2 regions of the Pseudomonas sp. LB3P25 genome follow, and region 1 is predicted to be linked to the other one. Evidence: predicted binding sites of a transcription regulator. Region 1 holds the regulator's gene; the other holds the start of a gene.
What was found. Region 1 encodes FliA, which starts transcription of late flagellar genes. Its sites were predicted from a motif close to CTAAAGTTTNNNNNNNNNNNGCCGNTAA; they were not measured.
Positions count from the first base shown of each region.

Region 1 (5,732 bases):
GCGACAGGTCGAGGTGGAAGATCTCGTTGACGTTCACCAGCGGGAACGCAAACGCCTGGTTGCCGAGCATGACCATCAGCGTTGGCATGATCGCCAGGGTCAACGGGACCTTGATGACGATCTTCGAGCCCTTGCCCTTGGTCGAATAGATATTGATGGTGCCGTTGAGCTGGGCGATTTTGGTTTTCACCACGTCCATGCCCACGCCGCGTCCGGAGACATCGGAAATTTCGGTCTTGGTCGAGAAACCCGGCGCGAAGATCAGGTTGAAGCAATCGGACTCGCTGAGGCGATCGGCTGCATCCTTGTCCATCAAGCCTTTTTTCACGGCAATGCCGCGCAGAACATCGGCGTCCATGCCCTTGCCGTCATCGGAGATGGACAGCAGGATGTGGTCGCCTTCCTGTTCAGCGGACAGGATCACCTTGCCGCTGCGAGGCTTGCCCATTGCTTCGCGCTCGGCCGGCTCTTCAATACCGTGGTCGACCGAGTTGCGCACCAAGTGGACCAACGGGTCGGCCAGGGCCTCGACGAGGTTCTTGTCGAGGTCGGTTTCTTCGCCGACCAGTTCCAGGTTGATCTCTTTCTTGAGCTGGCGAGCCAGGTCGCGAACCAGGCGCGGGAAGCGTCCGAAGACTTTCTTGATCGGTTGCATCCGGGTCTTCATGACCGCGGTTTGCAGGTCGGCTGTGACCACGTCGAGGTTCGACACGGCCTTGGACATGGCTTCGTCGCCGCTGTTGAGGCCCAGACGTACCAAGCGGTTACGCACCAGTACCAACTCGCCGACCATGTTCATGATTTCGTCGAGACGCGCGGTATCGACCCGCACGGTGGTCTCGGCTTCGCTGGCTGGTTTTTCCGGTGGTGGCGCGGCCGGGGCGCGCGCCGGAGCCGGGGCAGCAGCGACAGGTTTCGGCGCTTCGGCTTTAGGCTCGGGCGCTTTGGCGACGGGTTTCGGTGCAACAGCCTTGGCCACTGACGCCGCAACCGAAGCGCTGGCGCCGGTAGCGGTGCCCACTTCAGTGAACTTGCCCTTGCCGTGCAATTCATCGAGCAGCGATTCGAACTCGTGATCGGAGATCAGGTCGCCGCCAGCCGCTTTAGCGGTGGGCGCAGCCGGGGCCGGAACCGCAGCAATGGCCGATTCCAACGCATCCACGGCAAAGTTGCCCTTGCCGTGCAACTGATCGAGCAGTGCTTCGAACTCGTCGTCAGTGATATCGGAGCTGTCGCCTGCCGCTTTCGGGGCAGCCGGTGCGGCTGGCGCCGGGGCTACCGCATCGACGGCGAACTGGCCCTTACCGTGCAGCTGATCGAGCAACGACTCGAACTCGGCATCGGTAATTTCGTCGCTGGTAGCGGCATTACCCGCCGGCAGCGGAGCAGCCGCCGGGGCCTCTGCCTGCGCCTTGACGGCGTTCAGCGAGTCCAGCAGTTGTTCGAATTCATTATCGGTGATGTCACCCGACTCGCTTTCAGCAGCCGGTGTTTCGACCACGTCGGCTACCGGTGCGGCTTCTTCAGTTTGCGGCTCGGCCAGACGGGCCAGCGCTGCCAGCAACTCAGGCGTGGCAGCCGTGATCGGACTGCGCTCGCGGACTTCGGTAAACATGCTGTTCACCGCATCCAGCGCTTCGAGAACCACGTCCATCAGTTCCGAGTCGACGCGACGCTCACCCTTGCGCAGGATGTCGAACACGTTCTCGGCGATGTGACAGCACTCCACCAGCTCGTTGAGTTGGAGGAAGCCGGCGCCTCCTTTTACAGTGTGAAAACCGCGAAAAATTGCATTGAGCAAGTCCGCATCATCCGGTCGGCTTTCAAGCTCGACCAGCTGTTCGGACAGTTGCTCTAGAATCTCGCCGGCCTCAACCAGGAAATCCTGAAGGATCTCTTCATCGGCGCCGAAGCTCATGTGTAGGGGTGCTCCTAGAATCCAAGGCTGGAAAGCAAATCGTCTACATCGTCCTGACCGGACACAACGTCTTCTCTTTTATCGGCATGAATCTGCGGACCTTCACCCTGAGAGAGATGTTTTTGCGGATCTTTTTCTGCCAGCATCGCTTCATGGTCATGTTCGATGCCCGCAAAGCGGTCCACCTGGCTGGCCATAAGCACGAGCTTGAGCAGGTTGCTTTCAACTTCGGTGACCAATTGGGTCACGCGCTTGATCACTTGACCGGTGAGGTCCTGGTAATCCTGAGCGAGCAGAATGTCGTTGAGGTTGCTCGACACAACCCGATTGTCTTCGCTGCTGCGTGTCAGGAAACCGTCGACTCGCCGGGCCAGTTCGCGGAACTCTTCAGCCCCGACTTCGCGACGCATGAACCGTCCCCAGTCGGTGCTCAAGGCCTGGGCTTCGTTGCTCAGGCTGTTGACCAGCGGCGTGGCGTTTTCCACCAGGTCCATGGTGCGGTTGGCAGCAGCCTCGGTCAGCTTGACCACATAACCCAGACGCTCGGTGGCATCCGTGATCTGCGAGACTTCCTCGGCTTGCGGCATGTGCGGGTCAATCTGAAAATTGACGATCGCGCTATGCAGCTCGCGGGTGAGCTTGCCCACTTCCTGATACAGGCCACGGTCACGGGTCTGATTGAGCTCATGGATCAGTTGCACAGCGTCGCCGAACCTGCCTTTTTCAAGGCTTTCGACCAGTTCGACCGCGTGTTTTTTCAGAGTCGATTCGAAATCGCCCTGTGAAGACTCGTAATGCTCCATAGCTCCCCCGTGGCGCAGTGGCTTCGCAAATCAACCGATGCGTTCGAAAATCTTCTCGATTTTTTCTTTTAACGCCTGGGCCGTGAAGGGCTTGACCACATAGCCGTTAACACCGGCCTGGGCTGCCTCGATGATCTGCTCGCGCTTGGCTTCAGCGGTCACCATCAGCACCGGCAGGTGCTTGAGCTTTTCATCGGCGCGCACGTGGCGCAGCAGATCGATACCGGTCATGCCAGGCATGTTCCAGTCTGTTACCAGAAAGTCGATGCTGCCGCTGTTGAGAACCGGAATGGCGGTAGTGCCATCGTCGGCCTCGACCGTGTTGGTGAACCCAAGGTCACGCAACAGGTTTTTAATGATCCGCCGCATCGTTGAGAAGTCATCAACGATGAGGATTTTCATGTTCTTGTCCAATTCGACCTCCAAGCAGTCTTAAACGCGCCCAGCACCTGGACGCGCCATTTCAATCAATCCGGCAAAGCACTCAATGACTGTCTGGAGCACAACAGATCGGGACCGGTACGGTTCAACACCCCACCCGCCGCGTTCGCAGTGTCCCCACACTGCCTTCAGCGCGCTCGCCACTCCCCCAAACGCCCCCGCAAACGGGCCGCGCACTGGCTGTGTAACTGGCTGACCCGAGATTCGCTGACCCCCAGGACCTCACCGATTTCCTTGAGATTCAACTCTTCGTCGTAGTACAGCGCCAACACCAGTCGCTCACGCTCCGGCAAATTGGCAATCGCGTCCGCCAGCGCCGCCTGGAAGCGTTCATCTTCCAGATCGCGTGACGGCTCCAGATGAGCACTGGCGCCATCCTCGTGCAGCCCTTCGTGTTCGCCGTCCTGCAACAGATCGTCGAAACTGAATAACCGGCTGCCCAGGGTGTCGTTCAAAATCCCGTAATAATCGTCGAGACTCAATTGGAGTTCGGCCGCAACCTCGTGATCTTTAGCGTCACGGCCGGTTTTAGCTTCAATCGAGCGAATTGCGTCGCTGACCATGCGGGTATTGCGGTGGACCGAACGTGGCGCCCAGTCCCCCTTGCGTACTTCATCGAGCATCGCGCCGCGGATTCGAATGCCCGCGTACGTCTCGAAACTCGCGCCTTTGCTGGCGTCGTATTTGGTCGACACTTCAAGCAGGCCGATCATCCCGGCCTGGATCAGGTCTTCGACCTGGACACTGGCCGGCAGACGCGCCAGCAAGTGGTAGGCAATGCGTTTAACCAGTGGCGCGTAACGCTCGATCAGCTCGTACTGCGCATCACGTGCCGACTTCTTGTAGAGGTTATAGCCACTGGCTGTCATAGCACGGGTCCTGCGGTTTGTTGCACGAGGCGCTCGACGAAAAACTCCAGGTGCCCACGCGGGTTGGCAGGCAGCGGCCAGGTATCGACCTTCTGTGCAATGGCCTTGAACGCCAGTGAGCACTTGGAACGCGGGAAGGCTTCGTAAACGGCGCGCTGCTTCTGCACAGCCTTGCGCACGCTTTCGTCGTAAGGCACTGCGCCGACGTATTGTAAGGCGACGTCAAGGAAGCGATCCGTGACCTTGGTCAACTTGGCGAACAGGTTGCGCCCTTCCTGCGGGCTCTGGGCCATGTTGGCCAGGACGCGGAAACGGTTCATGCCGTAATCGCGGTTCAGCAGTTTGATCAGTGCGTAGGCATCGGTGATCGAGGTCGGTTCGTCGCAGACCACCAGCAAGACTTCTTGCGCCGCGCGAACGAAACTGACGACCGAGTCACCAATGCCCGCGGCGGTGTCGATCACCAACACGTCGAGGTTGTCGCCGATATCGCTGAACGCCTGGATCAGGCCGGCGTGTTGAGCCGGGCTCAAATGAACCATGCTCTGTGTGCCGGACGCGGCCGGGACGATGCGGATACCGCCAGGGCCCTGCAACAACACGTCGCGCAGCTCGCAGCGGCCCTCGATCACGTCGGCCAAAGTACGTTTGGGTGTCAGTCCCAGCAGAACGTCGACGTTCGCCAGCCCCAGATCGGCGTCCAACAGCATGACGCGCCGACCGAGCTCAGCTAGAGCCAGGGACAAGTTCACTGACACGTTAGTCTTCCCGACGCCACCTTTGCCGCCGGTCACCGCGATCACCTGTACGGGATGCATGCTGCCCATGAATTTTCTTTACCTTGTCTTACTTAGACGGAGGCCACATTACTGGCTGCGCGTTCACTAACTGAACAATGCATGGCAGACCATCGATGTAGGTACAAAAACTGTTCATTAGTACCTCAGCCGACCTGCTTGGTCGGGCTGTGGTAAATATCAGCGAACATGTCAGCCATGGCTTCTTCGCTGGGTTCTTCTTGCATTTGCACGCTGACGGCGCGACTGACCAACTGATGACGACGCGGCAGATGTAAATCATCCGGAATCCGCGGGCCATCGGTCAGGTAGGCCACCGGCAACTCATGACTGATGGCCAGGCTCAACACCTCGCCCAGACTTGCCGTTTCATCCAGTTTAGTCAGGATGCAGCCAGCGAGGCCGCAGCGTTTGTAACTGTGATAAGCGGCCGTTAGAACCTGTTTCTGGCTGGTGGTTGCCAAAACCAGATAATTTTTCGATTTGATGCCACGACCGGCCAGGCTTTCAAGCTGCATGCGCAGTGCCGGATCGCTGGCCTGAAGGCCCGCGGTATCGATCAGCACCACGCGTTTGCGCAGCAAAGGCTCCAGCGCCTGCACCAGCGACTGGCCCGGATCGACATGCGTCACCGACACATTGAGAATGCGGCCCAACGTCTTGAGTTGTTCCTGAGCACCAATGCGGTAGCTGTCCATGCTCACCAGCGCGATGTTCTGCGCGCCGTACTTGAGTACGTAGCGGGCTGCGAGCTTGGCCAGGGTGGTGGTCTTGCCCATGCCGGCAGGGCCGACCATGGCAATCACGCCGCCCTCTTCCAAAGGCTCGACTTCCGGTGTGGCGATCATCCGCGCCAGGTGCGCCAGCAACATGCGCCAGGCCTGACGAGGTTCTTCAATATCGG
Region 1 is NZ_CM142711.1:5,432,018-5,437,749, forward strand. Features, by position in the region: gene ACYZTW_RS24995 (chemotaxis protein CheA) at 1-1,918, opposite strand, end outside; gene ACYZTW_RS25000 (protein phosphatase CheZ) at 1,933-2,721, opposite strand; gene ACYZTW_RS25005 (chemotaxis response regulator CheY) at 2,752-3,123, opposite strand; gene fliA (RNA polymerase sigma factor FliA) at 3,291-4,031, opposite strand; gene fleN (flagellar synthesis regulator FleN) at 4,028-4,858, opposite strand; gene flhF (flagellar biosynthesis protein FlhF) at 4,975-5,732, opposite strand, start outside.

Region 2 (5,732 bases), 3.1 Mb from region 1:
CGTGGACATCCTGCAGAACCCGGAAATCCGCGCCAACCTGCCAAAATACGCCAACTGGCCAACCTTCCCGCAACTGTGGGTTGGCGGTGAGCTGGTCGGCGGTAGCGACATCATGACTGAAATGTCTGCTGATGGTTCGTTGCAGGCCACGATCAAAGCAGCCGTTGAAAAAGCCGCTGCTGCCAAGACCGAAGCCTGATCCGCTTCCTGTAGGAGCAAAGCTTGCTCGCGATGCAGGCGCCGCGGTTTAACAAGAACACCGCGTCATCGTTCATCGCTGGCAAGCCATGCTCCTACAGGGCATTAAAAAAGCCCCGCCTCTTTAAAAGAGGGCGGGGCTTTTTATTGTCTCGAGTTTAGCGGGCGCTAACTTACTCTTCGCCCATCTGCGATTGCAGGTAGTTCTCAAGACCGACTTTATCGATCAGGCCCAGTTGGGTTTCCAGCCAGTCGATATGTTCTTCTTCGGACTCAAGAATATCTTCAAGCAGTTCACGGCTACCGAAGTCGCCAACGGTTTCGCAATGAGCGATAGCCACTTTGAGATCCGCGTGACCGGTGCGTTCGATACGCAGGTCGCACTCAAGCATTTCCTGGGTGTGCTCGCCGATCTGCAGTTTGCCCAGGTCCTGGACGTTCGGCAGGCCTTCAAGGAACAGGATGCGCTTGATCAGCTTGTCTGCGTGCTTCATCTCGTCGATGGATTCGTGGTACTCGTGTTTTCCTAGCTTGTTCAGGCCCCAATCTTCGTACATGCGTGCATGCAGGAAGTATTGATTGATCGCGACCAGTTCATTGGCAAGGATCTTGTTGAGATGCTGGATGACTGTAACGTCGCCTTTCATGATGGGGTCCTGCCCTTTATTAGCTGTCTATGAGGCAGAGTTTGAGCCGCGTAATTAAGAGTGTCAAACCTAAGTTATTGAAACTTAAATGAAAATTAATCGGAATAAGAATGTTTGTGTTCCGCGTCTAGAGCGTAAGCGATTGATTTTCAGGTATAAAAAAACCGGACATCAGGTCCGGTTCTTTTAAATACGGTAGTTACGCGGCAGTAAATTCTACAGGATAGGGAATTGCAGCCTGGGCCGATTGCAGTTTGGTCAGGGTTTCGCGAACGACCTCCTTGGCAAGGCAGGCGCATTTACCGCATTGGCTGGCAACGCCGGTGGCCTGACGGACTTCCTTATAGCTGCAGCAACCTTCATAGATTGCTTCGCGGATTTGACCGTCGGTGACGCCAGTGCAGAGGCAGACATACATAAGTGAAAACCGTCGCTGGTTGTGACTCAATTGCGATGGATCTTAATGTTAACGAGAATGATTGTCAAAGTGCTTTCTGAAAGCTTCGCGTTATAAGCGGGCGCGACTGACGAACGGTTTTCCTCAGGGCAATCTGCCAGTAACCGCGGCGACGGCAATTTTAACGAGCCGGCGAAAAACCGTTGAGGACAGCTCAAAAACGCCGTGTATGATGGTCGGTCCTTGCGAAGGGGATCGTGTCACAGGGCTGTCGCTTGAAGGTGGCAGGCTGATGCGAGCCCAGTTCTTCACGTTATTACACCAGGAGATATCCAATGAGCGTACTCGTAGGCAAACAAGCCCCTGACTTCACCGTACCGGCCGTACTCGGCAATGGCGAAATCGTAGACAGCTTCACCCTGTCGTCGGCCATCAAAGGCAAATACGGCCTGGTGTTCTTCTACCCACTGGACTTCACCTTCGTTTGCCCGTCCGAGCTGATCGCTCTGGACAACCGCATGTCTGACTTCAAGGCACGCAACGTTGAAGTGATCGCCGTTTCGATCGACTCGCACTTCACCCACAACGCCTGGCGCAACACCCCGGTCAACAATGGTGGTATCGGCGAAGTTCGCTACACCATGGCTGCCGACCTGAAGCACGAAATTGCCAAGGCCTACGACGTTGAGTCCGAAGGCGGCGTGGCTTTCCGTGGCGCGTTCCTGATCGACGACAAAGGCGTTGTCCGTTCGCAGATCATCAACGACCTGCCGCTGGGCCGTAACATTGAAGAGCTGATCCGTCTGGTCGACGCTCTGCAATTCCACGAAGAGCACGGCGAAGTTTGCCCTGCCAACTGGAAAAAAGGCGACAAAGGCATGACCGCTTCGACCGAAGGCGTCGCGGCTTACCTGACCGAGAACGCTGCTGCGCTGTAAGGCACGTTTGAGGCATAAAAAAACCGGCCGTGAGGCCGGTTTTTTTATGGGCGGGATAAACCTGACGACGGATCAGTCGTTGTAGTCTTCCCAACCGCCCATTTGTTTCCAGCGATTGACGATGCCGCAGAACAGCTCGGCCGTCTTCTCGGTGTCGTAGCGAGCCGAGTGGGCCTCACGACCGTCGAAGTCGATATCGGCGGCTTGACAGGCCTTGGCCAGTACGGTTTGGCCGTAAGCCAGACCGGCCAGGGTTGCCGTATCGAAGCTCGAGAACGGATGAAACGGGTTGCGCTTCATGTCCAGGCGCGCGACGGCGGCGTTGAGGAAGCCCAGATCGAAGCTGCTGTTGTGCCCGACCAGAATCGCCCGTTTGCAACCGTTGGCTTTCAGGGCCTTGCGGATGCCACGGAAGATGTCGGTCAGCGCTGCTTCTTCACTCACTGCCATGCGCAGCGGGTGATCGAGTTTGATCCCGGTAAATTCCAGAGCGGCCGCTTCGATGTTCGCGCCTTCAAAAGGCTCTACGCGAAAGAAGTAGGTGTGGTCGGGGTACACAAACCCTTTTTCGTCCATGCCGATGGTGGTTGCGGCAATTTCCAGCAAGGCGTCAGTGGCAGAGTTGAAACCACCGGTTTCAACGTCGACAACGACTGGCAGGTATCCACGGAAGCGCTCAGCCATCGGGTGGCGTGAACCACCTCCGCCGCCTTGACCGTCCTGTTCGTCGTCGAAATGGTCTTCACTCACGCGTGTTCCTCCAGCAGGCGCCAGCGCAGTTTTTCACCGGCGCGCAGCGGGATTACGGTCAGCTCGCCAAATGGCAGGCTGGTTGGGGCGGTCCACTCTTCGCGGACCAGGGTGATGCGATCGATGTTCACCGGCAGGCCGTAGAAACGCGGGCCGTTCAGGCTGGCAAAGGCTTCGAGCTTGTCCAGCGCGTTGCGCTGTTCGAAGGCTTCGGCATACATCTCGATCGCTGCATAAGCGGTGTAGCAACCGGCACAGCCGCAAGCGGCTTCTTTGGCGTGCTGGGCATGGGGCGCCGAATCGGTGCCGAGGAAGAACTTGTCGCTGCCGCTGGTGGCGGCGTCGAGCAGGGCTTCCTGATGGGTGTTGCGCTTGAGGATCGGCAGGCAATAGAAGTGCGGCCGAATCCCGCCCACCAGCATGTGGTTGCGGTTGTACAGCAGGTGATGCGCGGTGATGGTCGCGCCAACGTTGGCCGAAGCCTCGTTGACGAACTGCACGGCGTCTGCGGTGGTGATGTGTTCGAACACCACTTTGAGGTTCGGGAAACGCTCGACCACACGACGCATGTGCTCATCGATGAAGAATTTTTCGCGATCGAAAACGTCGACATCGCCACGGGTGACTTCACCGTGAACCAGCAAGGGCATCCCGACTTCGGCCATGGCCTCGAGTGCAGGGAAAATCTTGTCGATGCTGGTGACACCGGAGTCCGAGTTGGTGGTCGCGCCAGCCGGGTACAGCTTGGCGGCGTGAATGAAACCGCTGGCCTTGGCCTCGCGAATTTCTTCGGGTTGGGTACGGTCGGTGAGGTACAGCACCATCAACGGTTCGAAGCGACTGCCGGCCGGGCGTGCAGCGAGAATCCGCTGGCGATAGCCGTCGGCTTCCGCGGTGTTACGCACCGGAGGTACCAGGTTGGGCATGATGATGGCGCGACCAAAGGTGCGCGCGACATCCGCAACGGTATTGGTCAACACGGCACCATCGCGAAGATGAATGTGCCAGTCGTCGGGACGCAGCAGGGTCAGGCGGTCGGACATGAGGGGATTCCAGGCGGGTCAAACTGAGGGGAATGCTACCGGAAAAGACTCTTCCAGGCACTCGCTATCAAGTTTTGCAGGAAGCTTCCGATATCCAACAGGTATGCCGTAAACATCTGTGTGTCGGTCTTTTTGTTGTAGAAGCCAGTGGAGCCTCCCGTGCGCCAGCGTTATTTAGCCTTGCTCAGCGTGTTTGCCAGCCTTCCTGCGATGGCGCTCACTTTCCAGACCCGTCTGGAGAACATTGAGTGGACGGTCGAAGGAGACAAGTTCGAGTGCCGCCTGAGTCAACCGATCACCGATTTTGGTTCGGGCGAGTTCGTGCGTCGCGCTGGCGAGCAAGCGACGTTTCGTCTGAAGGCCTACAACGCGATGATCGGCGGCGGTTCGGCGACCTTGCTGGCGGCGGCGGCCCCTTGGCAGCCGGGGCGTGGCGACATCAACCTCGGTTCTGTGCAAATAGGCAGGGGCGATGTGCTGTTCAACAGTTCGCAAGTTCAGGCCGGCCGCTTGATCAGTGGCTTGATGGATGGCCGCAGTCCGGTCGTTCGACATTACTCGGGCGATGGCCGGGTGTCGGAAGTGCGTCTGTTGCCGGTCAGGTTCAGCAAGGCGTTTAACGATTATCAGGGCTGTGTGGCAAAACTGCTGCCGAAGAATTTCGAGCAGGTCAAACAGTCCGAGATTGGTTTCCCCGGCGAAGGCATCGATCTCGACGCGCAGGCCAAGGCTCAATTGCAAGTGATGCTGGATTTCATGCGGGCCGATCCGACGGTCAACCACATCGAACTCGATGGCCATTCCGACAACAGTGGCAACCGCCTGACCAATCGTGACCTGTCGAGGCGTCGGGCCCTGGCCGTCATGGAATTCTTCAAGGCCAATGGCGTTCAGGAATCGCAGATCACCGTGCGCTTTCACGGCGAGCGTTATCCGTTGGCGCCCAATACCAATTCCGCCAACCGGGCGAAGAACCGTCGGGTCAATGTGCACCTCGCGCGCGTTGCGCCCACCGAAAAGCCGGCGCCTCAGGCCACTGCATCGGCGAGCGCCGCATCGACCTCCTGAACCCGCTGTAATCGTCGCTCACTCGACATAATCTGTCGCTTCGTCGTCATAAGCTGTCGCGCCTCTGTAAATTATCCTGCATGACCGGTAGACTTGACGGCTTTCCGTAGAACCCCGTGGAGTGATGGCATGGCGGACGTAAACAAGGTCGTTCTGGCGTATTCCGGCGGCCTGGACACTTCGGTGATCCTCAAGTGGCTGCAGGATACTTATAACTGTGAAGTCGTGACCTTCACTGCTGACCTGGGTCAGGGCGAAGAGGTCGAACCTGCACGCGCCAAGGCACAGGCCATGGGCGTGAAAGAGATCTACATCGATGACTTGCGCGAAGAATTCGTGCGCGATTTCGTTTTCCCGATGTTCCGCGCCAACACCGTTTACGAAGGCGAGTACCTGCTGGGTACTTCCATCGCTCGTCCGTTGATCGCCAAGCGCTTGATCGAAATCGCCAACGAAACCGGTGCTGATGCCATTTCCCACGGCGCCACCGGCAAGGGCAACGACCAGGTTCGTTTCGAGCTGGGCGCCTACGCCTTGAAGCCAGGTGTGAAAGTGATCGCTCCGTGGCGCGAATGGGACCTGCTCTCCCGTGAAAAGCTGATGGATTATGCTGACAAGCACAACATCCCGATCGAGCGTCACGGCAAGAAGAAATCCCCGTACTCGATGGATGCCAACCTGCTGCACATCT
Region 2 is NZ_CM142711.1:1,523,785-1,529,516, forward strand. Features, by position in the region: gene grxD (Grx4 family monothiol glutaredoxin) at 1-199, shown strand, start outside; gene bfr (bacterioferritin) at 372-845, opposite strand; gene ACYZTW_RS06630 (bacterioferritin-associated ferredoxin) at 1,045-1,263, opposite strand; gene ACYZTW_RS06635 (peroxiredoxin) at 1,578-2,180, shown strand; gene rnt (ribonuclease T) at 2,253-2,930, opposite strand; gene pyrC (dihydroorotase) at 2,927-3,973, opposite strand; gene ACYZTW_RS06650 (flagellar protein MotY) at 4,133-5,041, shown strand; gene ACYZTW_RS06655 (argininosuccinate synthase) at 5,171-5,732, shown strand, end outside.
Region 2: ACYZTW_RS06650 (flagellar protein MotY) is a predicted target of FliA. The motif match lies at 4,040-4,067, and genes of this name have one in related genera.